One region of the Virgibacillus dakarensis genome, then DNA from elsewhere that is predicted to be linked to it. Evidence: predicted binding sites of a transcription regulator. Region 1 holds the regulator's gene; each other region holds the start of a gene.

What was found. Region 1 encodes Rex, which represses fermentation and respiration genes when NADH is low (regulators of the CRP and FNR family bind a similar motif). Its sites were predicted from a motif close to TTGTGAAATATTTCACAA; they were not measured.
Region 2: the regulator Rex is predicted to act here: its motif matches at 3,441-3,458, upstream of CZ382_RS12630 (L-lactate dehydrogenase).
Region 3: the regulator Rex is predicted to act here: its motif matches at 4,954-4,971, upstream of CZ382_RS02880 (DUF2249 domain-containing protein).
Region 4: the regulator Rex is predicted to act here: its motif matches at 5,397-5,414, upstream of qoxA (cytochrome aa3 quinol oxidase subunit II).

Annotation. Positions count from the first base shown of each region.
Region 1 covers NZ_LT732554.1:2,540,623-2,548,818, forward strand. Annotated here, with positions in the region: gene tsaD (tRNA (adenosine(37)-N6)-threonylcarbamoyltransferase complex transferase subunit TsaD) at 1-7, shown strand, start outside; gene CZ382_RS21690 (ABC-F family ATP-binding cassette domain-containing protein) at 435-2,360, opposite strand; gene moaC (cyclic pyranopterin monophosphate synthase MoaC) at 2,502-2,996, shown strand; gene CZ382_RS21700 (redox-sensing transcriptional repressor Rex) at 2,999-3,628, shown strand; gene CZ382_RS21705 (DUF2268 domain-containing protein) at 3,817-4,641, shown strand; gene CZ382_RS21710 (hypothetical protein) at 4,745-5,017, opposite strand; gene CZ382_RS21715 (class I SAM-dependent methyltransferase) at 5,210-5,941, shown strand; gene CZ382_RS21720 (YdiK family protein) at 6,195-6,398, opposite strand; gene CZ382_RS21725 (CPBP family intramembrane glutamic endopeptidase) at 6,401-7,114, opposite strand; gene groES (co-chaperone GroES) at 7,569-7,910, shown strand; gene groL (chaperonin GroEL) at 7,954-8,196, shown strand, end outside.
Region 2 covers NZ_LT732554.1:623,212-631,407, reverse strand. Annotated here, with positions in the region: gene CZ382_RS12655 (PTS mannose/fructose/sorbose transporter subunit IIC) at 1-443, shown strand, start outside; gene CZ382_RS12650 (PTS system mannose/fructose/sorbose family transporter subunit IID) at 464-1,375, shown strand; gene CZ382_RS12645 (oxidoreductase) at 1,616-2,632, shown strand; partial or broken gene CZ382_RS24250 (hypothetical protein) at 2,668-2,860, opposite strand; gene CZ382_RS12635 (hypothetical protein) at 2,990-3,187, shown strand; gene CZ382_RS12630 (L-lactate dehydrogenase) at 3,554-4,486, shown strand; gene CZ382_RS12625 (hypothetical protein) at 4,850-5,287, shown strand; gene CZ382_RS12620 (Ada metal-binding domain-containing protein) at 5,594-5,857, shown strand; gene CZ382_RS12615 (hypothetical protein) at 5,858-6,328, shown strand; gene CZ382_RS12610 (hypothetical protein) at 6,328-6,834, shown strand; gene CZ382_RS12605 (glycosyltransferase) at 7,032-8,033, shown strand.
Region 3 covers NZ_LT732553.1:567,638-575,833, forward strand. Annotated here, with positions in the region: gene CZ382_RS02840 (alpha/beta fold hydrolase) at 1-751, shown strand, start outside; gene CZ382_RS02845 (metal-sulfur cluster assembly factor) at 1,006-1,317, shown strand; gene mobB (molybdopterin-guanine dinucleotide biosynthesis protein B) at 1,405-1,905, shown strand; gene CZ382_RS02855 (molybdenum cofactor biosynthesis protein MoaE) at 1,907-2,380, shown strand; gene moaD (molybdopterin converting factor subunit 1) at 2,373-2,606, shown strand; gene CZ382_RS02865 (metal-sulfur cluster assembly factor) at 2,845-3,147, opposite strand; gene CZ382_RS02870 (hypothetical protein) at 3,169-4,416, opposite strand; gene CZ382_RS02875 (DUF2249 domain-containing protein) at 4,419-4,634, opposite strand; gene CZ382_RS02880 (DUF2249 domain-containing protein) at 4,638-4,880, opposite strand; gene CZ382_RS02885 (L-lactate MFS transporter) at 5,152-6,435, shown strand; gene fdhD (formate dehydrogenase accessory sulfurtransferase FdhD) at 6,525-7,337, shown strand; gene fdhF (formate dehydrogenase subunit alpha) at 7,351-8,196, shown strand, end outside.
Region 4 covers NZ_LT732554.1:958,801-966,996, reverse strand. Annotated here, with positions in the region: gene CZ382_RS14445 (YjcZ family sporulation protein) at 289-405, shown strand; gene CZ382_RS14440 (DUF2933 domain-containing protein) at 525-758, opposite strand; gene CZ382_RS14435 (response regulator transcription factor) at 1,112-1,780, opposite strand; gene CZ382_RS14430 (sensor histidine kinase) at 1,758-3,161, opposite strand; gene CZ382_RS14425 (cytochrome c biogenesis CcdA family protein) at 3,173-3,904, opposite strand; gene CZ382_RS14420 (F510_1955 family glycosylhydrolase) at 3,921-4,826, opposite strand; gene qoxA (cytochrome aa3 quinol oxidase subunit II) at 5,457-6,335, shown strand; gene qoxB (cytochrome aa3 quinol oxidase subunit I) at 6,428-8,196, shown strand, end outside.

The DNA.
Region 1 (8,196 bases):
AAAATAAGCAGGTTATCCCGACTTTAAATCCTTTGTTCCAATTGCTTTTTTGAGATAGAAGGAATAAAAGATGAGGGAAAGTTCATTCTATTCTAACAAAAAATAAAAGAGGAGAGGGTATCCGGTATCCCCTGATCAAATTTCATTTATCAACAGGTGTGTGGATATCGCTTGTGAAGCATAGCAGCTCAAAAGTAGTTATGTGGACAAAAAATGTGGATAAGTAATTATGATTTTGTGGATATTGTGCATAACGCTATTGAAAAACGGTTAAATCCCTAGTTTAGCTGTGCATAAGTTTGTGGATTACGTGCATAATGGTTGATCAATCGTTTGATTAACGCATAAGGTCGTCCTCCTGCCTTTTGTGTATAACCGCTCTATCCCCTAGGTAACAATGAAAAGAACCGGGTAAACTGTTTCCCGGTTCTGGTTCAATCATCTTCCTGTAATGCTGTCCATTCCTCCATCAGCCGCTCGATTTCCTGTTTCATCTCACCGGTTTGTTTTGCCAGTGCCAGTGTTTTTTCGTGATTCTGGTAAATTTCCGGTTCGGTCATTTTTTGCTCAAGGTTTGCTAGTTCGTTCTCCAGTTGTTCTATTGCTTCCTCCAGTTCCACTATTTTACGTTCTGTTTTTCGCTTTTCACTGCGGAGCTTTTTCTCTTCCTCAAAGCTTAATTTCTTTTCATCTACTTTGTTGATAACCTCTGTTGATCGCCGAAGCCTTTCACGTTCCGCTTGCTCTTGCTTCTTTTCAATATAGTAATCATAATCGCCTAAATAAACAGTTGCACCATCACGCTGCATTTCCACCACCTGATCGGTAATTTTGTTGATAAAATACCTGTCATGAGATACGAAAATAATAGTTCCTGGAAAATCGGTTAACGCAGCTTCCAACACTTCTTTGCTATCTATGTCCAAATGGTTTGTCGGTTCATCCAGTACGAGTAAATTCGCTTGTTGCATCATTAGTTTAGCCAAAGACAGCCGTGCCTTTTCTCCACCACTTAATGTGTGAACCTGTTTCAACACATCGTCACCGGAAAATAAAAAGTTACCTAAAACGGTACGAATATCCTTTTCATTTACTGTCGGATACTCATCCCATAATTCCTGCAAAATTGTTTTCGATGGTGTTAGATTCATTTGTTCCTGATCGTAATAGCCAATCTCGACATTTGTGCCAATTTGGATCGTGCCGCGGGTTGGTTTTAATGTTCCAAGGATCGTTTTTAACAAAGTTGTTTTGCCAACACCATTTGGGCCAACAAGGGCAATACGTTCTCCTATATTTACATGAAGTGTCACATGTGAAAACAAATCCTCGTTACTATCCGCATAATGAAAGGCTAAATCATCAATTTTCAATACATCATTTCCGCTTCGTCGTTTGGTTTTAAACGAAAAGGATGCAGATGATTCCTCGCCAGCCGGTTTATCGAGTTTATCCATTTTTTCTAGCTGTTTTCGTCTTGACTGGGCACGCTTTGTTGTAGATGCGCGAACGATGTTTTTTTGAATAAATTCTTCCATTCGTTTCATCTCTACCTGCTGTTTTTCAAACTCTTTCATTTCCTGTTCAAAATTTAGTGCCTTTTGTTCAAGAAATTTACTGTATGTGCCGTAATACTTTTTCGTTCTGTGATAGGAAATCTCGTACACAATCGTAACGGTTTTGTCCAAAAAATACCGGTCATGGGAAACGATTGTAACGGCACCTGGATAATTTACTAAGTAATTTTCCAACCATGAAAGTGTCTCGATATCCAGGTGGTTCGTCGGTTCGTCCAAGATTAGCAAGTCGGGCTTTTTCAATAATAGTTTTCCCAAGGCCAGGCGAGTTTTCTGACCGCCACTTAGTTCATTAATCGGTGTACCGTAATCATAATCCTGAAAATGGAGTCCTGTCAGGACGCCCTTGATATCAGCTTCATAACGATACCCGCCACCAGCTTCAAATGCTTGCTGTTTCTTATCATAATCGTGCAGGAGCTGTTCATAGTTGGCTTTTGTTAAGGAAGCAGCTTGCTCCATTTCCGTTTCCAACAAACGCAAATCTTTTTCCTGATCAAGCAAGTGCTGAAAGACAGCAAGCATTTCTTCCCAAATGGTTTTATCTGATTTAAGGCCAGTGTGCTGGGACAAATAGCCAATGGAAAGATCCTTTGGTTTATGCATGTCACCTTCATCATAGCTAAGCTCCCCAGCCATTATTTTGAGCAGGGTCGATTTACCAGCACCGTTTCGGCCGACAATAGCAATCCGGTCTTTTTCTTTTATTTCCAGTTTTATATTCGATAGTATTTGTTCCGCACCAAAGGATTTGGAGATCCCGTTTAATTGCATGATAATCATTTCGTTCACCTCATCCACATAAGTGTATCGCATTCTTAATTGGGCTCGCAATATAATTTGTGAATAAAATCACGACTTATTGGATTTTTTCTGATAAACTAAGAGATATACGGAACGTAAAAGTGAAATGGAGATGAGCATATGGCAAATTTCACACACTTTAATGAAGAGGGACGGGCTCGGATGGTTGATATTAGTGAAAAAAAGGAAACAGATCGAACCGCCCTTGCAACATCCAGTATTAAAGTCTCAGAAGAAATTTACCAAAAAATTAGTAGTAATCAAATAAAAAAAGGTGACGTGCTTGCAGTTGCACAGGTTGCCGGGATTATGGCTGCCAAGAAAACTTCTGAATGGATTCCAATGTGCCATCCATTACAATTAAAAGGAATAGATATTTCGTTTGACTGGCAGGTTTCGGCTGATACGTATGTATTACATATAGAGGTATTTGTTAAGACAAAAGGCAGTACAGGTGTTGAAATGGAAGCATTAACGGCAGCTTCAGCGACTGCACTTACAATCTATGACATGTGTAAGGCAATTGATAAAGGAATGGTAATCGGGGAAACCTATCTACTGGAGAAAAAGGGCGGAAAATCAGGTGATTACTATCGGAAAGGGAAGGAGGAGTAATCGTGGATCAGAATAAAATTCCACAAGCTACCGCAAAAAGACTGCCGCTATATTATCGATTTTTAAATAATTTGCATTATCAGGGGAAAAGGCGAGTCTCATCCAAAGAATTGAGTGAGGCTGTTAAGGTGGACTCGGCAACGATAAGGCGCGATTTCAGCTATTTTGGGGCATTGGGGAAAAAGGGCTATGGTTACAACGTCGAATATTTACTTGGTTTTTTCCGGAAAACATTGGATCAGGATGAAGTGACCAAGGTTGCGCTGATCGGTGTTGGAAATCTTGGTACTGCATTTTTACATTATAATTTTATGAAAAACAATAATACAAAAATAGTAATGGCGTTTGATACGAATGCGGATAAGATAGGGACAGAAATTGGCGGTGTTCCAATTTACCATATTGATGAGTTGGAGGAAAAAATAGCTGGCGTTCAAGTTGCGATCTTAACGGTACCGGCAACTGAAGCAGACGGGATCACCGAAAGGCTTGTCGATCAAGGTATTGCAGGTATCCTTAATTTTACGCCGGCACGGATATCCGTTCCAGACAATATTCGCGTTCATCATATTGATTTAGCTGTAGAATTACAGGCGCTGGTTTACTTCTTAAAACATTATCCATTAGATTAGGTTTTAGTTTGGGAAGGATGCAAATATAAGCGTTTAAAGGTTTTCTGTTAAGCAGGAAGCCTTTTTTACGTTTTAAAAAATTATACGGCATAGTTCTCAAATAGAAGTTTTACTATTTCCTCAACAAATTGCTTCCGCTAACATACTGTATAGTGATCGTTATTTATTCGGGAAAAGGATTGAAGTAAATGGCAGTTGTGGAAACGGATAAATGGCTGAAGGATTATATCAAGAAGAAGGGGAAATTACGGGTGGAGCAGCGACGGCAGCAAAAGGAGCAAATATGCGAGAAGTTAATCCCTTATTTTCAGGATGCTTCTTCCGCTGATATCCATCAACATTTGCTTTACCACGGTCTTTTTTTACCGGGCTCACAGGATAAGGAATTAATTGAATCTTTAATCCATAGCAATTGCTGGAATATCATAGAAGAGGGGTTTGCCAAATTAAAAAAGGAATGGGATGGGCCGGATGTTCCCGTTTTTATATTCCCTTCTGATTTGCAAAACAAAAAATTGCAGGCTGACTTTAATGGGTTGTCCGGCTTGTCCTATCAAGACAAGGTTTTCCTGTTTGCTGCCGGGAACAATACGAAAGAAGAACTGCAAAAACTTCTCACCCACGAATATAATCATGTATGCCGACTTCATTATCTTGATAAACGGGAAGACAAGATTGAACTGCTGGATTCCATTGTTCTGGAAGGTTTAGCGGAAATGGCAGTGCAGGAACGCCTAGGTAAGGATCACTTAGCTAAATGGGCATCCATATATGACGCTAATACTGCACAGAAATATTTTAAAAGATGGTTAAAACCAAATTTAACATTGCCGAAAAAAGACCGGCGGCACCATGACCTATTGTATGGAGAAGGTTTTATTCCCAGATGGGCTGGATACAATGTCGGATTTCATATCGTGTCATCGTATATGAAAAATAAACAAAAACGGATAAAAGGAACATTACATGTCCCTGCAGAAACTATTTATGCGGATTCGGATTTTTCAAGCTAAGCAAAAAGCCTGCTTAGGCACAGGCTTTTTGCAATGCTGAAAAGGGTGAAGGGATAATATATACATCTTCCAGCCGCAGCATGTGGTAAGGAATGTTCAGGTTTTACCAAAAGAATAATGGTGATAAGGCTGCAATAGCTGCTAGGGCGATTCCTGCACCAAAACCCCATCCCCATCCCCAGCCGCCATATCCACCGTATCCACCATACCCATAACCGAACCCGCCAAGATTTCGGTTTCCCATTGGACGAAGGTAGACATGTGAATTACTGACGCGTGAAACGACCCCATGATGTACACGGCCATCTCTTGTTCTGATTCTGACAGGACGTCCAACGCATCTTAAACACTGATGATAATAAGGATTCACTGACATCCTACATTTACTCCTTTCCCATTGAATCAAATATAATGGTTTTTTTAAGGGTGATGTTAGTTGACGTAAAAGTAAAAGCGAGCGAGAAATTTTGCTGCTGTAGTAATACCTTATGTCAGTAAACCCCTTCTGATTGGACAAAAAACTCAGTATTTCAATAAAAATAGGTGAACTGGAGGTAATTATTTGGACATGTTTACGTATCACGACGTTTTGGCTCATCTTGGTGTTGGCGGGGCCCATCCAGGTGGGTTAGCCTTGACGAAGGAATTGCTCAAGGATCTGCCTATTAAACAAACGAGTCATATTCTTGACGCAGGGTGCGGTACGGGACAGACAGCTGCTTTTTTAGCCAAAACGTACGGATGTCAGGTGACTGCCCTGGATCAGCATCCGCTAATGGTGGAAAGGGCAAGGGAAAGGTTTGCCAGGGAAAAAGTAACGATTCAATTAGTAGAGGGGGATATGGAGAATAGCACTTTAGCAAAGGAATCTTTTGATTTCATCATTGCTGAATCGGTGACGGTATTTACCAATGTCACAAAGACTGCCAGGGAATATATCCGTTTATTGCGAATAGGAGGTATGCTTCTCGATCTGGAAATGACGGCGGGGGCCGCTTTTTCAGCTGATGAGGTTGGTGATTTTCAAGAACTGTATGGGTTAAGGGAGATCCCTATCGCGGAGGACTGGAGGAGCATATTTCGTAATGCCGGTTTTCATTCAGTTGAGATAGTAAAGGAACATACGGTAGCCCATTTATTGGAAGGGCAATCCTTGCAGAAGGATGCATTTGAACTGCAGGAGTTAAATCCGCTGGAACCACTTGATCCGTCATTATATCAAATCTGGGATAAACATCAACGATTGACCGAACGATTTTCCAATCAATTAAAGTATGTCGTATACAAGGCGGAAAAGTAATGGGAAACAGGGATGGCAAATAGTCGTTTTGACACCACTAGAGAGTGGGACAGAATAATAACTCTCGCCTCCTTCTGAGAGGGAGAAATATCCTCAACGATTATATATAGCAAGGGAACATGTAAGGCGGGCGTTGTACACTAGCCACTGAGCGCCGGAAGTGGAATAGTCTTTCCTGATAATGAATTAATTAGTGAAATTCAGATGCGTTCTTAACTGGGAAAAACAAGAAGGAGCAGCACAGGCACACAGGCTACTCCTTCTTGTTTTTATGCTTTAGCCGGAAGTCAATCAATAGTAAACGGAGGGAGACACCAAAATCTAGCGTTGCAATGACTGCAAGAACGATGGTTGAAAAATTCCAAATAGTATCTGTAACGGTTTGTGTTGCAATATACGTAAATAACAGCCCCATTAAAAAATAAATAACAGCCATTATTTTTGGTGAAGTTCGCATACTTAGCCTCCAATTAAAATCATTTGCATCTGTTCCAAATCCCGCATCATTTTTTCAATTTCCTCCTGCGTTAAGGAAAGCTGGAGAATAACCACAATAGAATTTAAAGACATGTGTACTAAAATAGGCACAATGATTCGTTTTGTTTTGACATAGACAAATGCAAATACAAATCCCATCGAACCGTAAATTAGGATATGCTCCGGTTCACCGTGGATAATGGCGAAAATAAATGCGGAAAGTAATGCTGCGAAAAAGAAGTTCATTCGCTTATATAGTTCGCCAAAGATTATTTTCCGGAAAATAACCTCTTCCAATATCGGTGCAATTAATGCTGGAATAATGATAAATAAAGGGGTTGCCCGACTTATCTCCATAATCATTTGTGTATTTTCCGATCCTGCTGTGATACCAAGCAATTTCGTTTCAATTGTGGTGGCTATTCCTTGGGCAAAATAGGCCATGAACAAACCGCCGATCGCCCATGCTATGTTATATCCCCAATTAACGGTAGTACGCTGATTACTGGTTTTTATTTCAGGCTTCATAATCCATAAAATAACGATAAGCCCAGCGATAAAGCTGATGATTGTCCAATAAATAATAGCGTCAGCTTCGCTTAATGGTGTAAGAAAATATAACAATGGTGCAAAAACAACGCCGGAAAATTGTACTGCAATATAAGTTAGGATGACATACCAGTACCTTTTCGTCAAAATAAAACGACTCCTTTTATGTATAGTAGTATCATAATAGTGTATGCGGTTAACCGGATATCTATTAGCAAATCCATTATTTCATGTACGTAATCAAACTCTACCAAATAGTTTAGCATATTTTTTTGCTTGGTAATAATAGTATGGTTTTAGCGCAAGGATCAAAACTTCGATGTGTTTCTATGACTCATGTATCAAATTGCCTGGAGATCTTCTGCTAAGACCGTCTGCTTCAATCGCCAGCATAGCACGTCCTGTATAGCCCCTCACAATTGTCCTGCCCCCAATTTCAATGGGGCAGGGCTGCTGTGCCGATGTTATAAGGCTAACCCACAAAGGTTCGTTTCATCCTGGACACACTTGCAAGGAAGAATTTTAAAAAAAAGTAATTAGATTGCTTGCATTTTTGGAGTGTTTTATTTATTATATTAAGTGGAATTAGCACTCGACATTCATGAGTGCTAATAAATCAAAAAATACATTAAAGAAACGAATTAAGGAGGTTGTCTACATGATTAAACCACTAGGAGATCGTGTTGTAATCGAGCTTGTTGAACAAGAGGAAAAAACTGCAAGCGGTATTGTACTTCCAGACTCGGCAAAGGAAAAGCCACAAGAAGGTAAAGTCGTTGCTGTCGGTTCTGGTCGCGTTACAGACAATGGGGAAAAAGTTGCCCTTGAAGTTGCTGAGGGAAACCACGTAATTTTCTCTAAATTTGCTGGTACAGAAGTGAAATATGAAGGCACAGAATACTTAATTCTTCGTGAAAATGACATTTTAGCTATTATTGGCTAAAGAAAAATATCATAAGATTCGATTTTAAGGAGGGCATTTTATTATGGCTAAGGAAATTAAATTTAGTGAAGACGCTCGTCGTTCAATGCTTCGCGGTGTAGATACATTAGCAGATGCGGTTAAGGTAACATTAGGGCCAAAAGGTCGTAACGTTGTTTTAGATAAAAAATTCGGATCACCGTTAATTACCAATGATGGTGTAACCATTGCAAAAGAAATTGAACTGGAAGATCATTTCGAAAACATGGGTGCACAGCTTGTTTCTGAAGTAGCATCAAAAACAAAT
Region 2 (8,196 bases), 1.9 Mb from region 1:
GAATAGTACATTTAATGGATGCTGCAGCGAAAGAAGGGAACTTTAGGAAAATTGAAATGTGGCATGTTATCGCTATCTGCCTGCAGGGGTTACGTATTGCAATTCCAGCTGCATTGATTGTGGCTATCGGTGCAGGTCCGGTTAGAGACATGCTCGAAGCAATGCCGAGCTGGTTGACAGACGGTTTAGCAGTCGGCGGGGGAATGGTAGTAGCCGTTGGTTATGCAATGGTAATTAACATGATGGCAACAAAAGAAGTATGGCCATTTTTTGCAATTGGTTTCGTATTAGCGACTATTCCATCTATCACCCTTGTGGGTCTGGGCGGTATCGGTGTAGCTCTTGCACTTATCTATTTAGCGCTTACTAAACAAGGCGGTTCGGGTAATGGCGGAAACGGAAACACTGGTGATCCATTAGGCGATATTATTGATAACTACTAAAGAAGGAGGAGGACATTAAAATGGCACAAGAATTGAAATTATCAAGAAGAGATCGTATTTCTATTTGGTGGCGTTCCACTTTCATTCAAGGTTCTTGGAACTATGAGCGTATGCAAAACGGTGGTTGGGCATTTTCCATGATCCCCGCAATCAAACGATTATATAAATCAAAAGAAGATCGTGCTGCTGCACTGGAACGTCACTTAGAGTTTTTTAATACCCACCCTTATGTGGCTTCCCCTATTATTGGTGTAACTTTAGCACTTGAAGAAGAACGTGCAAATGGTGTACCGGTTGACAACAAGGCAATTCAAGGGGTTAAAGTCGGAATGATGGGGCCTTTAGCAGGTATCGGGGATCCAATGTTCTGGTTCACGGTTAAACCAATCCTCGGTGCATTAGCGGCTTCTCTTGCTATGACCGGTAACATACTTGGACCAATTCTTTACTTCGTTTTATGGAATATCATTCGTATGGGATTCATGTGGTATACACAAGAACTTGGCTACAAAGCTGGTTCTAAAATTACGGATGACTTATCTGGCGGATTACTTCAGGATATTACAAAAGGTGCAGCAATACTGGGGATGTTCATCCTTGGTTCATTAGTTAACCGTTGGGTATCTGTAGCATTTACACCAACGGTATCTAAAGTTCAACTTGACGAAGGTGCTTATATTGATTGGGATAAATTACCTGCTGGGTCTGAAGGAATTAAATCTGCAATGGAACAGCAAGCTGAGGGCCGATCATTAAGCGAATATGAGGTAACTACTTTACAAGACAACTTGGATAGCTTAATTCCCGGTTTAGCTGGATTGTTGCTAACACTTCTTTGTATGTGGCTGCTTAGGAAGAAAGTTTCTCCAATTGTCATGATACTTGGATTGTTCGTGGTTGGTGTCGTCTTCCACGTTATACACTTGATGTAATAAGTAAAGATACTTACCCGAGCTTTTTTAAAGATTTAATATAAGTCTGTATCTAAATAACGTATATAAATAGAGAAGTGCCTCCTAGTATGATAAATTTATCCATATAAGGAGGTGCTTTTTCAACGATTCAATGAAAGAAGTCGAAGAAAGCCTTTCACTTGGCGTTCGGATAGGTACAGACTGTTTCTTCGGTATTAACAGAAGATATTGCATATAAATACATTTCAGGAGGCTGCTATGCTTACTATCGGTTATATTGGAAATGGGAAAAGTACGAACAGATATCATCTGCCATTCGTACTGCAAAGAGAGAATATAAAGGTAAAAACAATTTATCGAAGAAATCCTGAACATGATAGCTGGGATAGGATTGCAGGAGTAAATTATACTTCTGATTTAGATGAATTATTAAATGACAAGGACATTCAACTCATCGTGGTTTGCACAAGACATGACAGCCACTATGAATACACAAAAATCGTATTAGAACATAATAAAAACTGTTTGGTCGAAAAGCCTTTTATGGAAACATCAAGACAGGCAAAAGAAATATTTGCATTGGCAAAAGAGAAAGGATTAATTGTTCAGGCGTACCAAAATAGACGATTTGATAGTGATTTTTTAACCGTTCAAAAGGTCATTGAAGAAGGAAAAATGGGGGACTTGTTGGAAGTGGAAATGCATTATGACTATTATCGTCCCGAAGTACCTGAGTCTGTTCATTCCTTTGATCCTGCTTCGTCATTTTTATATCAACATGGCTGTCACACACTAGATCAGGTCATCAGCTATTTTGGCAAGCCTGATCATATACATTATGATGTAAGGCAATTATTAGGACAAGGAAGAATGAATGACTATTTCGATTTGGATTTATATTATGGCAGGTTAAAGGTATCTGTAAAATCCAGTTATTTTAGACTTAAAGAAAGACCCAGCTTCGCCGTTTATGGTAAAAACGGGTGTTTTGTGAAACAAACCAAAGATCGTCAGGAAGAACATTTAAAGTTATTTTACATGCCTGATAACAAGGATTTTGGTATAGATACAATAAAACATTATGGTGTACTGACATATATCGATGAAGAAGGTACAATCCGCGAAGAAAAAGTGAAATCCGTAAATGGTGATTATGGCAGAGTATATGATGACTTATATGAAGCCGTCATAAATGGTAAAGATAAAACCATTACAGATGAACAGACACTGCTGCAAATGGAAATATTAGAAACGGGAGTTAAAAACTTAAAGTAAAATGAAAGGCAAGGCTGATTCTGTTATAGACGTTCTTGATACATGCCTTTATTTATGCGTACGACTTTGCGAAGTTCTTCCAAAAGTGAGATAGTGTGTATTTTCTTTTTCATGAATAATGCCCACTTGTACGAGTTGTTCGGCTTCTCTCCGTAAAGCCTGCTTATAAACGAAGTAGCGATTAATGATGCCGTATTTTGGATATTCCCTTAAACCGCTGAAATTCCGATATTAAAAAGCCCAATTTCTTAGTATTATATTAAGAAATTGGGCTTTTTTCAACTACGAAAAGGACCGGGCGGGGTTTGCCCAGTTTTTCTTAAAGATTGCGATATTTTTGGATAGGATTAGCTGCCTGTGTCGGACTTTCCCGTATTCGGGGTAGGTGTTCATTATCCAGGAGATGTCCTTGCAGCAGCAATTCTAGGTATTTTTGCATCTGCAGTTGCTTGCCGATTTGTATCTAAGCTAATTTTAGTCAAGAAACTATTAGGGATTTATGAAAAAGGGGAACAAATCATTTTGCCATCCAAAAAGAAGGCGAGAGGAGCTTAACGAATAGATCGATTCACCAACTAACGGATAAAGTCCCCCTTCCAAGAAAAGAATAAATATTATTTGGATAAAGGGGGAAATTATGTATAATAATTATCTATGTCAACCTATTGGAGAAAAGGTGAGGCAAGTAAAGAGTCAAGGTTACCAACCGGTGTTCAGTGCATACTAATACTCCGAAATTTTCCATGCAACGACTAAGGGGAAAATAATTAGCAGTTGCAGACATTTAAGGAAATGTTGTATAATTAATTTGTGAAATAAATCACATATATTTTATCTTAAAAATAGGTTGGAGTAATTTCCCTTATTTTTGACTCACCTATGTAAATATTATCACAAATAAGTTTTGCTGGAGGGAACAATATGGGTATTACAGTTGGAAACAAAGTAGTTTTAGTTGGAACGGGAGCTGTGGGTTCAAGTTATGTATATGCGTTAATGAATCAAGGTTTATGTGATGAATTGGTGCTTGTGGACGTAAATCAAGAAAAAGCAAAAGGCGATGCGATGGATTTAAATCATGGAGTTGTCTATGCACCTAGTACGATGACGATCAAATATGGTTCTTATGAGGACTGCCAGGATGCTGCAATTGTGGTAATAAGTGCAGGAGCGGCCCAAAAACCAGGAGAAACAAGATTGGATCTCGTAAGCAAAAACATGAAGATATTTGAGTCGATTGTAGGAGACGTTATGAAATCTGGCTTTAATGGCATTTTTCTAGTGGCAACGAACCCAGCAGATATTTTGGCGTATGCTACTTGGAAGTTTTCTGGTCTACCAAAAGAAAGGGTAATAGGATCAGGGACAATATTAGATTCCGCGAGACTGCGTTTTTTATTGGGTAAAGAGTTTAATACGGCACCGACAAGCGTTCATGCTTATATTATTGGTGAACACGGGGATTCACAGTTTCCAGTTTGGAGCGCGGCTAACATTTCTGGAGTATCGATAGCGTCCAGGCTAACAGATGAAAGAAGAGAGGAACTTGCTGTAGAAGTGCGTGATGCAGCCTATAAAATTATTGAATCAAAAGGAGCCACCTTCTACGGAATTGCCATGGGATTGGCTCGGATCACGAAGGCAATTTTAAAAAATGAACAGGTTGCATTACCGGTTGGTGTGTTGTTAGAAGGCGAGTACGGACATCAAAATGTATATATCGGTACGCCTGCTGTTATTGATCGTTCTGGTGTGAAGAATATTGTTGAACTTGACTTGGATGACGTTGAAAAAGAAAAATTTAATCGTTCTGTTGATACGCTTAAAGGTATTCAAGCTCATTATTGGAAATAATGCCAGAATCCTGCTTAAGCGAATTACTACACAGCTAGCAGTAACGTGGAGAACGGTTTAGCGATGCCTTTAAAATCTTATCGTTTTATGTGAAAACACAATTTTTTGATACTCGGGCCTTTGCTTTAGAAAAGAGTTGAAAGGCCCTTTTTAACTGGTTTTGGTTGCTTTTATTTTGCGGCGTTATGGAGTAGCCTTCTTGAGTCCTATTTTGACAAATTAATGTCGCATTAACCGTTGTTCATGCCCGTATCATTTGATAATTTTGAATAACCTAAAATAGGCCAATTCACCAATTTACAGATAAATGTACCCCCTTTCCGGGATATTGAATAAATTATATTGTGACGGAGGGGGGTAACTATGTATAGTCATTATCCGTATCAACCAACTTCAGACTACGAGGGGAAAAGGGAGACCGGTAATGCGTTACGGCGTCCAACCGGAGTTCAAAGTGGATACAATGTACCTTCATCAAGCAGCCAATTTTCTGAAACACCTAATCATCAACAATACCCTAAAGATCTCCATAAAACACCTAATGGCTACGAAGGATCTCATACATTCACCGGACAGCATAATGGAACAAATGCAAATGGTTACTATTATAACCCAATAACGTATACACCATATAGTGAACCTGGGTTCGATATGAAAACGCAGTTAGACCATATGCAACATCTGCTTGTGCAATTAGTAGAACAAAACAATGAGATAATCCGGCACCTGCAAAATCCGCCAGAACAAACTCAAACTGTTTCAACCCCGTCTGGAGGAGGGGCGGTTATTGTACGCATGTAATTGCTAATTTATTTTTGGTCATACTAGACATCATTTTAGAGTTGTAACTATATATATGAAAAACTCATTTATGAAGCATAAAGCCCTTGGTACCCTATTTTGGGAATACCGAGGGCTGAAGTATTTATTTCATGAAACCTTGAATTGACCTCAGATAAAACTATCACAAACGGTGAAAAGGTTAGTCATTCCTCCTGCCCGACTAATATGTCACTAGTACATACTTCCTGCTAAATGATGTGACTTTAGACAGCATACGAACGGAATAAACGGCAGTACAAGAAAACGAACAGTCATGCAAACGACATCTATCCAGCGAAATCTGGTTCGGAATATTCCGCCGGCCGGTCCACAATTACAACTGTAAAAACAACGAAAATTTATTGCAGGTCAAACAAGCCGAAAAAAATGAATATAGAATTTTTTGTTGATATACAAAAGGTGGAAGCTGTAGGATACCGCCCTTGTAAAAGGCGTCAGGCAGAAACTATTCATCAAAAATATAAGCTCATTTACATTATTCACTTTGTCTTAGCAAATAATAGTAATAAAAAATGTGAGTTGAGCTAGATGTATTCGCTTCTTTTTGTTTACCTGACAATCCTATATATCATCGCCTTTTCTGTTTCCGGGAAAAAGTTAAACGTGTTTGAGAATTTGTTTATCTTTATGGTATTGGAGTTCTTGATCACAAGCTTTTCTGCAATTTTATACGTTAATCTGCAGGTATGGGATATTACGGGGAGCCTTGAACTGTTTTTTGTTTACCGTTTATACGAAGTTATCGTTCTTCCATTACTATACCTGACATATTTTAATTTGCTGGCAGCAATTCGCGGGCGATTATGGAAGGTTATGTTTACGTTTTTTTCCATTGCTGTTATATATGGTACAGAGCTTTTGCTTGTAAAAGGAGAAATAATAGCTTATCGGGACTGGTCTTTTTGGCAATCACTTATCGTTATTTCGTTGGTTTTATTCTCAACGTATATATTATATCGGTGGTTTAGACGCGTTTTACGGAAGGAGGGAATCGGCTAATGACTTTTTTACCAATAGCTTTCGATGAAAATGAAGTCTTTATCATCATTGGGCTAATCCTTTCTTTTTCCCTCTTTTTTTTACTCCCCAAAAGGTTTCCTTTAAGTATTACCATTGTTATGATGCTTTTGGGAGCAGTCATTGCCAGGCTGTTCGATCATTTGTTGTCATCGCCCGATTTGAATTTTTACAATTTGATGGACACAGATAAATATGAATTGTTTGATATTATCGCCTATTGTCTATATGCACCGTTTTCCTATTTTTTTATCTATTTTTTTGAAAAATTTCACATTCGCGGGGTGGGGATTTTCCTGTACATTTTGGTCTGGTCATTATTCGGGATGATGTTTGAAGGGATATCCGTCATCTTTCATTTTTTTAATTACCATGGATGGAAGTTAGCTTATTCGTTTGGTGTGTATCTAATTACACAATTATTGACCTTGCTTTTGTACCGTCTTCTTATGCATGTTCACCAGCGGGAAACAAGGACGAAAGCATAACTATTGTACGGTCAGATAAAGTAATACTTCATCCAGAGGGGTTCCGACAAACAGGCGAGCTAATGCAGGCAAAGGCATACGGACTCTGCACGCTTTAGGGTGATTACAGCCCGTTAATGCCTAATAAAATTATGGACTGTGGTAAAATAATCACAAGAAATTTTAGGAAGAGAAAAACTGTTAAGAGGTAGATAGAGATGAAAAAAGTTGGATTACTGATGCGGAAAATACAATTTGCCGAAGCACAGGGACCTCGTGTTTTTGCCGATAGACTAAAGCAAATCGGAAAGGAATTGGGGATCGACATCGTTTTTATCTCCCCGGAACGGCATGTTAGCGGGTATGACCACTTGTCAGGCTACGAGCACGAAAAAGGGGATTTGGTAAACTACGACATTGTGCTTGATAAAATTTACGCGGAAAATATTGATCATGTTATTTATACCGTTTCAGGCTTTACCTATTTAAAAATGTTCATTAAAAATAGTGTGCTTTTCCCGCACAGTTTTCCGGATCCGGCACTAACCGGTTACGAGATGATGAAACCATTTTATCACATCGTGGATAAGGCTATCGTCCAAACCGAATATTTAAAAACACAATTACATACAGTATTTGAAGTTGATGATGTCACAGTAATTCCGATTGGTTTTAATGAAGCTTTAGCTGACAAGCATTTTGACCCGATGCAAATCGTTCCCAACCGCGTGCTTTGGATTGGCAGGGATGAAGCAAATCGCAGGCCGGATCTGGTTCTGGAATATGCCCGGCAAAATCCGGACAAGGATGTATTTATGGTATTCGGAGGAGAACGGTACAGAGAAAGTATGAAGCAATATTCCATACCGGACAATGTGAATTTACGGTTTGCCTTAACACAGGATGAAATATTCTCGCTTATGAATAGTGCCAAAGTATATTGGAGCTGTTCTATATTTGATACGTTTGCCATGCCGCTGACGGAGGCATTGGCAATGGGAAAAATCATCGTTAAACCGGAGCATCCGTGTTACGATCATATCAGTTCCAAACACGCATTCTCCGGTAATGAAAAGAACTGGTTTGAGCTGGTCAATATGGCTTTGGCATCACCGAATAAAGTATCGCAGGAAAATCGGCAATATGCATTCAACCATTTCTCAAGTGCTGTTATGAAACAGGGTTATCGGGACTTTTTCGATAAATGGCTGCGAAATTAGGGAAAGTTCCTTATCGAGTAGTGAAAGCGCCCGTTCTGATTCATCATTAGGATGATGAATTGGGTCTTATAGAGGATGTTCAAAAAGTCACCAAATGATAAGCGACGAATCGTGTCGCCCGCTTGCTTTTCCGCTCCTCATGTACCTGGGATAAGGATCTTCT
Region 3 (8,196 bases), on a different contig from region 1:
ATTACATAAAAACTTCAATAAAGTTCCAGCATTAGTTGTTGTTGACGCGAATAAGGAAAAGGAGGCCTTACCGGTTGTCATCTATTTTCACGGTTTTACGAGTGCGAAAGAACATAGTTTACCGATAGCGTATTTATTAGCTGAGAAGGGATACCGTGTTGTTCTGCCTGATAGCGAATACCATGGAGAGCGTGAGATTGTAATTTCAGCACTAAAAAAACAAATTTCATTTTGGGATATTGTGATGCAGAATGTAAAGGAATTAAAAGAGATCAAGGATGAACTTGAGAAGCGGGAATTGATTGTAGACAACCGAATTGGGGTTGCCGGGACAAGTATGGGCGGAATTACAACCTCGGCTGCATTAACGCAATATTCCTGGATAAAAGCTGCTGCCGTGTTAATGGGATCCCCAAAAATCACCACCTATGCTAAAACATTGGTTAACAGCTTTAAAAAAATGGGGAAACTGCCTGTAACAGAAGAAGAGATCGATCAATTGTATGAAGAACTTGTGACTTTTGACCTGTCAAAACAGGCAGAAAAACTTGATCAGCGGCCATTATTATTTTGGCACGGCGAAAGTGACTCCGTTGTTCCGTTTGATCATTCGTACACCTTTTATGATGAAGCAAGACATCAATATACGAATCAGGATCATATTCGTTTTATCAAAGAAGCAAATCGTGATCATAAAGTGAGCCGTTACGCCATTTTGGAAACTGTAAAATGGTTTGATACACATTTGTAAGAGGATGTTCAAAAAGTACCAAAAGTAAGCGGTCAATCTCGAGCTGGCAATAGGGGATCTTCTGCCAAAACCACCTACGACAATCGCCAACGTTAGGAGTCAGCACATTCTGTTCAAATCCGTGCTCGGAAACTCGCCGCCTAGGCCTTCAAGACCTTTGCACAAGTACGTACTATAAGGTGTGAGGTAAATCATTTAAAAAAACATGGAAATATGTTTAAATAAGAATAAGAAACAGGTAGGGAGGTATTCTGATGGATGAAGCGTTACAGGATAACATACTAGGTGCACTCGAAAATGTTATTGACCCAGAATTGGGCATTGATATTGTAAACCTTGGTCTCATATACGGTGTTGATTTGAAAGATGACGGTGTTTGTGATGTAACCATGACGCTCACTGCAATGGGTTGCCCACTTTCCGCGCATATTGAAGCTGACATTAAACGGGCACTTGATGACATCCCTGAAATAAAAGAAGTTAACGTGAACATCGTATGGAATCCGCCATGGGGCAAAGATAAAATGTCGCGTTATGCAAAGATTGCATTAGGCATTCCAGATTGATCAGTGTTATGGTACAAGGTTGATTCATTAGTGATGGATCAGCCTTTTTACTTTTCAAAATGAGATTTTTAAAATGAGGGCTTGGATATGCAAACATGCCAAATAGTTGGTTATAAAAATTCAGGTAAAACAACTGTAATGAAGTATTTGATAACGCACTTTTCCAAAAAGGGCTTGAAAGTCGGTTCGTTAAAACATCACGGACATGGAGGAGAGCCCGCATTAATAAAGAATACGGATAATTATCAGCATTTTGCAGCAGGTGCAAGCGTTAGTCTGGTTCAAGGAGAAACTAACAGCCAAATAATCCTTCCGAATCTGGATTTAACAGAACTTATTCGATTATTTACATTATTGCAGATTAATTTATTGTTTGTAGAAGGGTTTAAACAAGCGGATTTTCCCAAAATTGTTTTATTAAAATGTGAAGAGGACAAATCGCTTTTAAACAAGCTTTCGTCGATAATTGCAGTAGGATCATGGGATGAAGGCCTGCTAAAAGGTGTAAATTATCCTGCGTTTCCGATCACAAACATGGAAGCACATGTAATTAAGCTGGCGGATTACATACTGGACGGAAGGTGTTAGGATGGCAAAGGATTTTTGGATTACCGATCAGCCGATAAACCTGAATGATTGCATCGCAAAGGTTGTTCGTACCGAGGCGGGAGCGATTAATACATTTATTGGCACCGTTCGCGAATTTACGAAGGGTAAGCGAACATTATTTTTGGAATACCAGGCATATATTGCAATGGCGGAGAAAAAGCTTTGCCAAATCGGTAATGAAATAAGTGAAAAATGGCCGGATGCCAAAACAGCAATTGTACATCGTATCGGTCGTTTGGAGCTTTCCGATATTGCTGTTGTCATTGCTGTTTCGACTCCACATCGAAATGATGCCTTTGCGGCAAGCAGATATGCCATTGAACGAATTAAGGAAATTGTCCCGATCTGGAAAAAGGAACACTGGGAAGATGGCACCGAGTGGATAGGTGATCAGAAAGAAATGGTTTCTTATATGGACAATCTGCCAACAGAGGAGGAAATGAAAAATGATTGATGTGTTATTTTTTGCCGAGTTGCGGGAAGCGATAGGAAAGGAGAAAATTTCTGTCGAAGCGGATGTTGTTTCGGTCAAGGAGTTAAAAGCAAAATTGCTGGCAACCTATCAGTTGGAAAACCTTGATAATGCGATGATTGCGGTTAACGAGGAGTATCAAACCGAAGAAGCGAAAATTGCGGATGGTGATGTCGTCGCATTTATTCCGCCGGTTAGCGGGGGATGATGGAGCCATTTGCATAGAGATATCATAAAAAAAATAGGCTTCTTCAAGGAGAGGCCTACGATTACCTGCTAACTCCTCCTTATTAAGAGGAGGCGCCATAGTGGCTAAAGATATAGCGGTATCTTTAGCCTTTAGTATTTTATTATGTATTAACGCTGCAATACCCACCTCTAAGTGTGAGTAAACTAAAAACGCTACGTCCTGTGTGTCGGAAACCCCCGCTGAATGAAGCTTCACTTTATGCAAACCCTAGCATTTCTTTTGCCCGGTCACTCATTTTATCAGGTGACCATGCCGGTTCCCAAACGAGGTTAACATCAATCTCAGCAACCCCTTCAATTTGACCGACTCGATATTTTACTCCGTTAGCAATGCTATCATGCATCGGGCATCCGGGGGTCGTAAGTGTCATCGTGATTTTAACGTTATCATTATCATCCAGTTCAATCGCATAAATAAGCCCCAAATCCATAATATTAACACCAAGTTCCGGATCAATCACTTCAAATAATGATGCCCTAACCTCTGTTAATAATGACATTTCTAATCTCTCCTTTCATTATTAAACAAGCAGCACGCGGATAATGGATATTGTGTAAAGTAATGAAGTTAACGCGAGCAGAGCCTGAAAAATAAGTAAAAATATACTAAGTTGTAATAACCCGGACAGCATGAGTCCTGCAACACTAATGATAAACAACACAAACAGTATTACAGCCACTTTTTCATTAACCATATCTTTTAATGTCGGAACTTTTTCCTTGCCGATTCGTTCCGAGTATTTGTATGTCCACCATAGAAATGGAACAATTTTGTATAAATATCCTAAAATGCTAAAGATGATCCAGCCCATCACATAAAGAAAAATCAACCAGCTCCAAATCAATTGATTACTTACCTGAAAAAGATATAGCCCTACAGCGATTATATGGACACCTAAACCAATATGAATGGCTAACAAAGAAAATGAAAAAGGACGATCCAATTTTTTCTTAATTCGTTTTGCGAGGATTTCCCGAATATCAAAGAAAAAGAAGCTAAATCCGGCTAACAGCAAAATCCAGCCAATTCCTGATAACAATGCACTTCCTGTCCAAAATGATCCAATTAATCCGAGCAATCCTGCAATATAGGTAAAGAAGGCGGTTTTTGCCCATTTCATCGAATAACCATGAGATAAACTGAACATGGGGACAAGCTTATAGGAAAACCCGAAAATCAGCAAGGTGAACCATCCAGCAACGCCAAGTACGATATGCGTATGCAAAATGGTATTATGGTTACCAACACCGCCAAAGGCAAAATTCCATGCTAACAAAAATCCGGCAACAATTGTTAAAAAAAAGCAGGTAATTGCTCCAAGAACAAATAGGGTCATTGAATTTCTCTTTTGCTGCCTTAAGATCGTTTTAGCCATCTGAATCACAAACATAATGATCCCAATAATGGCCATAATTCCACCGTAGATAGCCTGGTCAGGTTTCAAGCCCAGTAACAACGCAAAAACTGTTATCCCAATAGCGGTAACAAGAAATTGGATAAAACCAAATGTTTGATTCCATATCGGTGTCAGGAAGGCAACAGGGACAAGCTGATACATTGCCCCCATCGCAATCATGACAGCATATCCTAACAGCAAAAAATGAGCCCCCATCCAGATGTCGGGGATGCGAAAATTTCCCGCAGCTAATAGATCATTATTTACAAAAAGTATTATTTGTGCTGCTACTAATGCTATTAGCGCATAAAGAATAAAAGCCAGTGGTAATTTAATGTTTGTGTCTGATTTCATGCTCGTACCGGGCATCATGTTTAATCACCAGTCTTTGTTATGATAATCTTGAAACTTCCATCTTCCTGAGGTTCTGTTTCATGCAAATATCCGCGCTCATTTAATTCCTCGTACAAAAACATCGGACGACGGTCATTGATAATGGTTAACGACTCACCGCTGTTCATCTTGTCCAATGCCTTTAGTGTACGCATCATTGGCTTTGGTGGTTCTAGTCCACGATTATCAATAATCATACTTCATTCAACTCCTTTTTTGATATAGGTAACTTTCCAGTGCTTTTTCGCTACTTTTTCGGCTTCATGTGTGAACCCTTTGCGCTTTAAAACAGCATGTAAAGGAACAGGATTAAAGGGTGCGTGTAATACAAGTGCTTGCCCATCTTCCAACTGCTTCACGGCTCCCATGATTTTATCGAAAGGCTCTTTTTTTAAACGAAGATCCTCCCGTACATCTAACTCGATAAATTTTTTTGTGCTCATTGAACTATCACCTCGTATTACGGATTCATATGCCTTTGTTATACCCCATGATAATTATTTTCAATTAGAAAAGTAGTGATTAATGTCACAAGTCCATATGCAACGTAAAACGTGAAACATCACCAAGAATGTGGGAACGTAATGGAAAGCGCGATGAAAATTCAATAAAGTCAAAATGCTGGTTGACTTGCATACGCTTACATGATAAATTTGCTTTAAATTTAATTCACAAAGTGTTTATAATTGAAAACCAAAAGGGGAGAGGATGTCATTGGAGAGGGTTAAAAATCGCTGGTTAATTGCTGCCTCTGCTGTCGGGGTTCATATTTCGATTGGATCCGCCTATGCATGGAGTGTTTTTACAAATCCGATGGTAGACCAATTTGGCTGGAGTACGACAGAAATTTCGCTCGTTTTTAGTATTGCCATTTTTATTTTGGGGTTTGCTGCTGCTTTTATGGGCAGATTTGTTGAAAAACATGGACCGAGAAAATCAGCAATGCTGGCTGCGCTGTTTTTTGGTGTCGGTGTAGCTGGTTCAGGTCTTGCCACAGCAATGGAATCATTGCTTCTATTGTATTTTTTCTACGGTATTATCGGTGGAATTGGTTTGGGGATAGGATACATAGCTCCAGTATCGACGCTGGTCAAATGGTTCCCCGATCATCGGGGACTTGCTACGGGTCTTGCCATTATGGGCTTTGGTTTTGCGGCATTAATTAGTGGCCCGGCAGCTGCATCCTTAATCGTTAAAGTAGGAATTTCCAACACGTTTTTTATTCTTGGAATTATTTATTTTGCCGTTATGAGCCTCGCCTCTTTGTATCTTGCCCCACCGCCAAAGGGCTGGGCACCTAAAGGATTTCGAGAAAGTGAACAAAATGGTACACGAAAAATTAAACCGGATCTTTCCCAGCTTACTGCGAATGAAGCAATAAAAACGCGCCGGTTTTGGATGTTATGGTTTATGCTGTTTTTGAATGTAACATGTGGAATTGCTATCATTTCAGTTGCATCTCCAATGGCTCAGCAAATTGCCGGGATGACACCTGCCGCGGCTGCAGCCATGGTTGGAATTATGGGGTTATTTAATGGTGGCGGTCGGATCGGCTGGGCAACGTTGTCAGACTATATCGGACGTCCAAATGTTTATACCACGTTTTTTGTGATTCAAATTGCTGCATTCTTTCTTTTGCCATTTGCTGCAAGTGCAATATTGCTGCAAATACTGGTGTTTTTCATTGTGTCCTGTTACGGTGGTGGCTTCTCATCCGTTCCTGCTTATATTGGCGATATATTCGGGACAAAACAGCTCGGTGCTATTCACGGTTATATTCTGACTGCCTGGGCAATGGCTGGCGTGGCTGGTCCGCTTCTTTTATCACTAATTTATGATTCAACGAAAAGCTACAATATTACGATGTTTGTCTTTGGCATTCTTTTCATCGTTGCTTTGATTCTTTCCCTATGGATCAGGGTTGATATGAAACGATTACAAGGTGAGCAATATGATGCAAACATCGAAATTTCGGGTATTGTTAATGAACCACGTTAGTGGAATCATCGGCGCTTGTTAGAAATATAATTTAATAGTCGGTCTTACGTGGGAAAAGGTATGGTTTATGGTCAAAGGGAGGAGCGATTATGGACAAAAATAGTACAACATTATGGAAGACAACGAAATATCATCACCACCTGCAGACAATAGAGGAAGACGAAATCGCTCGCGAATCGGCAATGACGATTGTGATCAACGGTACACAATACGCCACGATTGTTTGTACGCCAAATCATCTAGAAGAATTAGTTATTGGCTTCTTGGCTTCAGAAGGTATTATTCGATCGATCGGACAAATGAGAGCATTAACAATTGACGATGTGGCGGGGTTTGCTTATGTCGAGCTCGTTAACACGATCGAATTTACGGAACGAACTGAACGATGGATTGGTTCCTGCTGTGGTAAAAGCAGGGAATTTTATTTGAAACAGGACGTTAAAACAGCTAAAACGATTACAACAAGAATAACGATTTCCACTGATCAGGCGCTTGACTTGATGAAACAATTCGATTACATCGCCGAGGCGTTTGATCGTACTGGTGGTGTACACCAGGCAGCACTGGCAGCTGGCAACGGCATTATCAGCTCCTTCATTGACATTGGCAGACACAATGCGCTTGATAAGCTATATGGATTTATTTTGCAAAATAAACTGTCAATGAAAGATAAATGTATTTTATTTAGTGGCAGGATTTCCTCTGAAGTAGTCTTGAAGGTATCCAAAATGGGAGGGGGCATTCTGTTAGCAAAATCAGCGCCTACAGATTTGGCATTAAAACTGGCTGATGATTTGCACATTACGGCAGTTGGTTTTGTCCGCAAAAATAAACTGAATGTATATACACATGATTCGCGCATATATGGGGATGTGCAGCGGAATCTGTATTTTTCCAAATAGGGAGGAAAGCTTGATGCAAAAGCATATCATTGTAACAATAAATGGTAGAGAATATCTGGCAGAACCAGGACAGCTTTTACTAGATTTGATAAATACTACGGGCGAATTTGTACCACAAATATGTTATAACGAATCACTAGGGCCCATTCAGACCTGTGACACGTGCATGGTCAAGGTCAATGGGGAAATTGTCCGCGCATGTGGTACAACCATTACCGAGGCGATGGAGGTGGAGACAACCGCTGAAATGGTCCATACTGCACAGAAGGAAGCGTTAGACAGAATATTAGAAAAGCATGAATTGTATTGTACGGTTTGCGATTACAACAATGGAACATGCGAGATTCATAATACGGTTGCTGATTTCGGATTGGAACATCAGGCAAGGCCTTTTCAAGCAAAGCCATATGAGGTTGATCGTTCGTCCAAGTTTTACCGGTATGATCCGGATCAATGTATCTTATGTGGGCGCTGTGTTGAAGTTTGTCAGGATGTTCAGGTGAATGAAACTTTACTTATTGACTGGGACAGAGAACAACCGCGTGTTATCTGGGATAATGACGTACCAATTGATCAATCATCTTGTGTCAGTTGCGGCCAGTGTGCAACGGTTTGCCCCTGTAATGCGATAATGGAAACGTCCATGGAAGGCGAAGCTGGCTATATGACCGACCATAAACCAGGCTTGTTACGCTCGATGATTGAAGTAACGAAAAAAGCAGAAACGGGGTACGGGCCTTTATTTGCGGTCTCGGATACAGAAGCCGCAATGCGGGAAGAACGGATTGAAAAAACGAAGACGGTATGTACATACTGTGGGGTAGGCTGTACGTTTGATGTATGGACAAAGGACCGGAAA
Region 4 (8,196 bases), 1.6 Mb from region 1:
AGACCCTTCTTAACAGTGCTTCATTATACTATACCCCCGTAATGCATTTTACAAACAACCTAATCATAATTGCTTTACGATTTAAATGCAAATTTAACGATTTATGAAGTTAATTGGAAACAACACCCAGTTTATTATAAATATATTTCCCACCATTAAGTTTCCCAAACGATAACCGTTTTATAAAACAAACCCATGGCCAGAAATATCAAAAACTTGGGGTAATGTCCCTAACAATCGTTGATTCTTCACATATATTGTTTGTAAACGATCATGGGGTGTTGATGAATGAGTGAGGCTGTTGCTGGAGCAGGTGTAGGTTATGGTGGTGGTTTTGCCTTAATCATTGTGCTGTTTATCCTATTGATTATTGTAGGAGTAGCCTATGTTGGGTATGGATATTAAGATAAAAATAAAAATTTGAATGGTAAGGAGGAATTTTATATGATTTTCGGATGTTGTTGTGGAAGATACCGATATGGCGCACCTGTTATTGGAGCTGGATATAACGGCGGCGGGTTTGCCTAAAATGATTCATTTTGGCTTTTTAAGAGCTCCACTCCTTTCTGCAATTGTTTAACCTTATAGCTGTCAAGTCTGTCAACTTCATCGGAAGGCTGCAGCGGTTCGGTTGCATCATTATGTTTCCCATGATTGTGATGGCCGCCATGAATAAGCCCTTTCATCATAAACAACATCATGAGTGGACAGATTAGAAGAAGTAATATAAAACCCCAATCCGTTGAACACACCTCCATCATACAAATCCATAAAGAATTTGAAGATTTACCCCCCCTATATTTAATATTACAATTGAGTCATTGTTCGGGTCTATCGGAACCATGGCAATTCTGATACATCTGTTTCATTTCTTCTTGACCCTTTGACCAATTTCTGGATGCATCTCTTGCATAGATGGAAACATCTCATCAAAACTTCATCCTTTCGAGTCACTTTGCGCAAAACCAACATTACCAATCCCTGTGACCAAAATAGTGGCCAATCCAAAAGAAACAAGCTTTCATAGTTTTACTCCTCCCTTCATATAAAGCATAAAGGAAGGATTTCAAATAATTATCGAGAATTTGTTACAAACGCTTGAGGTCCGGGATTAATTCACCCACTTATACCCAACTCCCCACACCGTTTTAAAATGATCATCAATTGGGAAACCAGCTTGTCTAATTTTTTCTCTTATGTTCCTTACATGCGAGTCAACTGTCCTTCCGTCGGTATCGGAATGATACCCCCATATCAGCTCAATCAGCTGTTCCCTAGCAAATACCTGGTTCGGTTTTTTCATTAACAGACCAATCATAGCAAATTCCTTTGGGGTCAGCCTAATCGGCTGATGTTTATAGGTAAGTTCAAAGCGGTCCTCATCCCACAACAATCCGTGTACTTCCATGCGATTCGTGGGAATTCTTCTTCGTAATAAAGCTTCCATTCTGGCAACCAGTTCATCTTCATCAAAAGGCTTTGTAATATAATCATCAGCCCCGAGCCTCAATCCTTTTATGATATCTTCCCGCTGATCTCGTGCAGTTACCATAATAATAGGTACATCTGAAACATGTCTAATTCCCTGGCAAAGCTCCCATCCATTCATTTCCGGCATCATAATATCCAGCAGCACGATATCGAACGTTTCCTTTTCTATATAGGACAATGCCATATCTGAGCCCAATGCTTTTGTACAATTGAAATGGTGGGGCTCTAAATACAATGCCAATAAATCAAGCATACGTTGTTCATCATCAACTAACAGTACCTTCTTCATTAGGCTCACCTCTTCTTAACGTAATGATAAAGGTTGTCCCTTTTCCCCGTTTGCTTTGAACTTCTATCCTTCCGCCATGAGATTCAACAATTTCTTTGGCAATCGCCAACCCTAACCCTGTTCCACCACTTTGTCTTGACCGTGATTTCTCAACACGGAATAAACGGTCAAATATATATGGCAAGTCAGCTTTCGGTATTCCTTCCCCTTCATCGGAAATAAAGATATGTAATTCATGTGTAGTCTCTCTTACTTCCAAAAGAATCCGGTCACCTATGGAAGAATGTTTTTTGGCATTATCCAAAATATTGATCAGAACCTGCTGAAATCGTTCCGGGTCAACAAAAGCGATAATATCTTCCTGGCAATGGACAGAGAACATTATATTTTTTTCCGCAAACACCGGTTGAATCCGGTCTGCTACAGATTTAATTAGGTCACATAGGTTGACATCTTCCCGAATAATGGAAAATTTATTTTGATCCATTTTAGCAAGTTCAAATAAATTTTTAACTAGCTCGGACAACTGATCTGTTTCATCACGTATAATTGCCGTATACTCCTTAATTTCTGCTTTCGACGTACTTTTCCGATTAATGATATCAGCATAGCCTTTTATATAGGTTAAGGGTGTCCTGAGCTCGTGTGAGATGCTTGCCAAAAATTCATTTCTTGCGGTTTTCAACTGTTCTAGATCATTTGACAATTTGGTGATCGATTCGGCTAATTCTCCCAGTTCATCTTTACGCTCCGTATGCAGCTCAACCTTGTTTCTGCCCTTGCTAAGCTGTTCCGTTGCTTCCTTCATTTTGATGATCGGTAGGGTAATAAACCTGGTTAGAAAAAAGATGGCAATAATCGTTAGCACTATTGTAATAAGACCGATGAACACAAACTGAAGCCCGAGCTGATCAACAATCTTTTTTACGGTATTTGTGTTGGCAAACATAAATACGTTTCCCTGAAGCTCACCATTAATTGTTATTGGACTTTCAGTTGCGATATATTGTTTCTGTTTCCAACGGTCTTCAACAATTTTACCCTCGGTGGGTATAGAATTATTTCTAGTGCGTTTCATCACGTTCATCATTTCCTGTTTAATTGGATCAGACGAAACGATGACATTACCATTCTCGTCCGTTACGATAACTACAAAAGCAGAAACAGATTCCATAATGCCTACATGTTCCAATGTTGACCTATTAAAATTATCTTCTAAGACGTCTCGATGTGTATTCCCGCGGGCTAACGTGCTTTCCATCACTTCATCAATTCGTTCATTGGCCAGATTCGTATATAATGCTAAAAACAAGAATGACTCAAACACAAGAATAAACACAAAAAATAGCAATCCGATTTTAAATGAAAGTTTATTAAACATAGCCTACCTCTTTACACCCAATAAGTTAATGTATCAAAAATACCTATCACAATGAGCAGCAGCCCTGCTGCCTTCTGAGTAATTGCGCCAATTTTTCTACTTTTCTTTAGTATCGCTCCACTCGCGCCAAAATACCAAATAAGAAAAATAACAATTAGTAATGGAAGAGATGTGCCAATTCCAAATACGGATGGCAGAATTACTCCATATGATGATACGAGAACGATAGGCATTAGGGTCAATAAAAATAGTACAAACATAGTTGGACAAAAGGCAAGTGTAAAGCTAACTCCCATCAGGAAACTACCCAGGCAACTGTTACCAAAGGCCCGCTGCGGAAGTTGAAAAATACGCCATGTCCGTTTCCAGCGGAACAAACCAAGCATAAATAACCCAATTACCAGGAGGAGCGACCCAATTGCTTTTCGCAATATCGGCAATATTTGCACTAGCGTACTGTAAATCCCCTGCCCCAGCAACCATACCACGAGACCCAATACAGAAAAGACGACAATCTTGCCGAAAATAAACCAGAATACATGAACCCAAGGTACTTTCTCGACTAATGATTTATTTCCATAAATGGTAATAGCACTAATGTTACCGGTAAGCTGACATGGTGCAACTGCACCAACAACACCGAGAAAGAAGGCAAACAACAATGGCAGCTGTTCCAATCCATATGCAATATCCATAATTGGACCACTCAATGTACTGCTAATTCGATTAAACAAATCAAACATTTTTAAATCAGCTCGCTTATTTTACTTTTCCATCGACTAAAATTTGCTCCCAAGATTTCATATTATCATTTGATAAAAATGCCTGTCCCTTTGTTGTATATATCGCAAACTGTTGATTGTCCTGGGGATTTTGAGCAATATATACTGGCCCATCTTCTGTCAAATCAGGTAATAGTAGTTCTTCTTGTTCACCATTTTTAATCGTATATTTTACTAAAGACGGTCCACTATTATAGCTGGCATAATATAAACTTTCTTCATTAAAAAATACCGCTGTACCTTGGGCTGCATCTGTAAGCAGTTGAAAACTTTCCCCACCATCTTTTGACAAATAGACACCGGCTGTTGTAGCTGCTGCAACCAATTTTGAATCAGAAGGATGGATGGACAAAGCGAACAATTCCCCTTCTAGACCCTGTGCGCCGACACTTTTCCATGACTTTCCATCATCGGTACTCTTGTAAAAGCCTTGTTCCAGCTCCGAATTTTGCCCTGGATTCATTAAAAAGATATCATGACTCTTGTACCCTACAGCCATTCCGTGAAAATCAGTCTCTCCTTCAAATTTCACGCTTTCTAATGTCTTTCCACCGTCGAAACTCCGCTGGATCCCAATCGGATTTGGTAAATCGGAATCCTCACCGGGATGTCCAGATGTATAAAATCCTTCATCAACTGCATTAAACCCCATGTAGTCATTTAAATTTTTCGTTGTTTCCAGCCATTCCCCATCACGATATATTTTTAAGCCTGTATGTGTAGCGAAATATAATCCTTTGTCGCTACCAGCATAGCCCATCCCATGAACATGGTCCACGCTGCCATCAAACGAAACCTCAAATTCTTTGCTCTCACTACTGCTGCAACCAGCTACGAATAATCCTGCAACAAGAGTTACAATAATCATTGCTTTTTTCATCATCTGTACTATGTCCTCCGTTAATTTTAAAGTTCCCTTTCTGTTGCTAAAAGAAGTTGCTGCGACTAGCATATAGGATAAATATCAAGTTTTTGTGCAGAATCTGTTTGGATGAAAAATTATATATCTTACTTTTGAGAAATGATGGGTTGTGTTTAAATGAATAGTTAAATAAGGCAATAAAATCTATGCTTCCCTTAAATTCTCTCTCTTTTGAATATGCTTCATTATATACTTTGCATCATAACCTACTCCCCGCAGAAATGCAGAGCCACGCCTATGTTGCCAAGGTAAACTCATAAAGTACATCCCTTCTGTTTTGGTAATACTCCTATTATGATCGGCTTTCCCTTGCAGTCCTGTACACCGGGCACATTTATCCAAAAATAGACACATTTTCGATGTTTAATAGTTGTATACTATCGTCAATCTTTGAGATTCTCACCTTCACAAACTCCACAGAAAACACATAAAGTCGTCATAAATTCTTTAATTTCTTTTGAACAATAAGTGAAAAAAATCACATCATATTGAAACTCACATTATAGATCCTTAACATCATATGTGTATCTGTTGTGATATATCTCACACCAACCATTTAAACAATTCATCCAAAAAGGAAGGAGATATTGCATGAAAAAGAAATTAACCTTGTTAAGTATGGTTATCATTGCAATAACAGTGCTAGCTGGGTGTGAACCATTAACAGTTTTAGATCCTAAAGGACCCCAAGCCAACACGTTATCTGATGTTATTATGATATCCATTTGGACAATGATGATTATTGTCGTCGCGGTTTTTGTACTTTTAATAGTTATGCTGACAAAATACCGTGAGTCAAAACAAAGTAAAGACTATGAACCCCCGCATATTAAAGGGAACAAAATTGTTGAAACCATTTGTGTAGGGATACCTATTTTAATTGTCATTTTCCTTTCAATTGTCACTGTTAAAAGTACATATGAAGTCGAAACAGTACCAGAAGGATATGAGAACCAGGAACCTTTGGTTATTTATGCAGCATCGTCCAACTGGAAGTGGCATTTTAGTTATCCTGAAGAAAATATTGAAACAGTAAACTATGTGTTTATCCCAACAAACCGACCAATTCAATTTAAAATTTATGCCTACGGTCCGATGTCCAGCTTCTGGATTCCACAACTTGCCGGACAGAAATACGGAATGGCCGGTATGATAAACACATTGAATTTGGCAGCTACGTACCCAGGAGAATATATGGGCCGAAACGCTATGTTCACTGGTGAAGGTTTTGCCGAACAAACATTCAACGTTAAGGCACTTCCCCAGGATGAATATGAAACATGGGTAAACGAAATTAAAGCTACTGCAAAGCCGCTTACAAAAGAAAAATTCAACAAGTTGTTGGAACCGGCTCATCTTGGACAATTAACGTTTACTGGAACTCATTTGGGCTTTTCACCTCCTCCTAGTGAACATCATGGAGCTAGCACACCTGATGAAAAGTCCGAAGGAAAAAATGAAACAAATTAGTTCTTTGAGAGCCAGGAAAGTAAATGACTAATTAGTTAATAGCTTTCAAAGTTTTTAACCATAGTTTCATATAATTGAAAGGAGTTAAACAAATGGATTTTTTTGATAGATTTGCCATACCTAACCCTACTCCTACAATTTTCGCATCAATGGTTGCTATTGCACTAACTGTTATTGCAATAATTGTAGTCTTAACCTATTTTAAAAAATGGGGTTATCTATGGCGTGAATGGCTAACAACAGTTGATCATAAGCGGATCGGCATTATGTATTTGCTATCCGCAATATTGATGCTATTTCGCGGTGGAGTAGATGCCATTATGATGCGTGCACAAACTGCCATACCTGAAAACACATTTTTAAACGCTCAGGAATATAATGAAGTTTTCACTACACATGGGGTTGTTATGATCATCTTTATGGCAATGGCATTTATTATGGCCTTAATGAACTTTGTCGTTCCACTACAAATTGGTGCCCGCGATGTGGCGTTTCCGCGTTTAAATGCTTTAAGCTTCTGGCTATATTTCATGGGTGCAATGTTATTTAACATCTCGTTCGTCATTGGTGGTTCTCCTAGTTCTGGGTGGTCTTCCTATTTTCCACTCGCAGCTAATGAGTTTAGTCCATCTGTCGGAACAAATTATTATATGCTAGCGATTCAGATAGCTGGTCTTGGTACTTTAATTACTGGCATTAACTTTATTGTTACCATTCTTAAATTTAGAGCACCTGGCATGAAACTGATGAAAATGCCCATGTTCACATGGTCGGCGTTAATAACGAACATGATCATCGTTTTTGCGTTTCCTGTTCTAACAGTAGCACTTGCAATGGGAACAATGGACCGGCTATTCGGAACGCACTTTTTCGCAACAACCAACGGTGGTATGGATATGCTCTGGGCGAACTTTTTCTGGGTTTGGGGACACCCTGAAGTGTATATCTTAATTTTACCGGCATTCGGTATATATAGCGAGATTATTCCAACTTTTGCACGTCGTAATCTCTATGGTTACAAATCAATGGTAGTCTCGATTGTAGCTATCTCTGCACTCTCCTTTCTGGTATGGGTTCACCATTTTTATGCAATGGGACAAGGAGCACTAGTAAACAGTATCTTTTCGATTGCAACAATGGCAATTGCCGTACCAACCGGAGTGAAGATTTTCAACTGGTTACTGACACTTTGGAAAGGAAAAATTGTATTTACCACTCCTATGCTTTATTCAGTAGGCTTTATCCCAATTTTCACCATTGGTGGGGTTACCGGGGTTATGCTGGGAATGGCAAGTGCGGACTATCAATATACCAATACAATGTTTTTAGTCGCACATTTCCACTTGGTTATTATTCCAGGAGTTGTATTTGCAATGATTGCTGGTCTCTTTTATTGGTGGCCAAAAATGTTTGGGTTTATGTTGAACGAAAAACTCGGGAAATGGTCGTTCTGGTTTATTGCAATTGGTGTTTGTCTTACATTTTTCCCAATGTTTATCTCCGGTTTGGATGGGCAGGCACGTCGGATGTACACATATTCAGAAGCAACCGGATTCGGTATTTGGAATATGCTTTCATTTATCGGGGCACTCATGCTTGCAGTAGGTTTCGCTTTAATCGTATACAACATCTACTACAGCATTCGCTACGCCTCAAGAGATATCAGTTCAGATCCATGGGATGCACGCTCGCTGGAATGGGCTACCCATAGTCCTGTTCCAGAATATAACTTTGCAATTACACCACAGGTCAATTCATCAGAGGCTTTCTGGGATGCCAAGAAAAAAGGACATGAATTATTTAAAGGAAAATTCAAAGAGATTCATATGCCGAATAATAGTGGTGTACCTTTTATCATGTG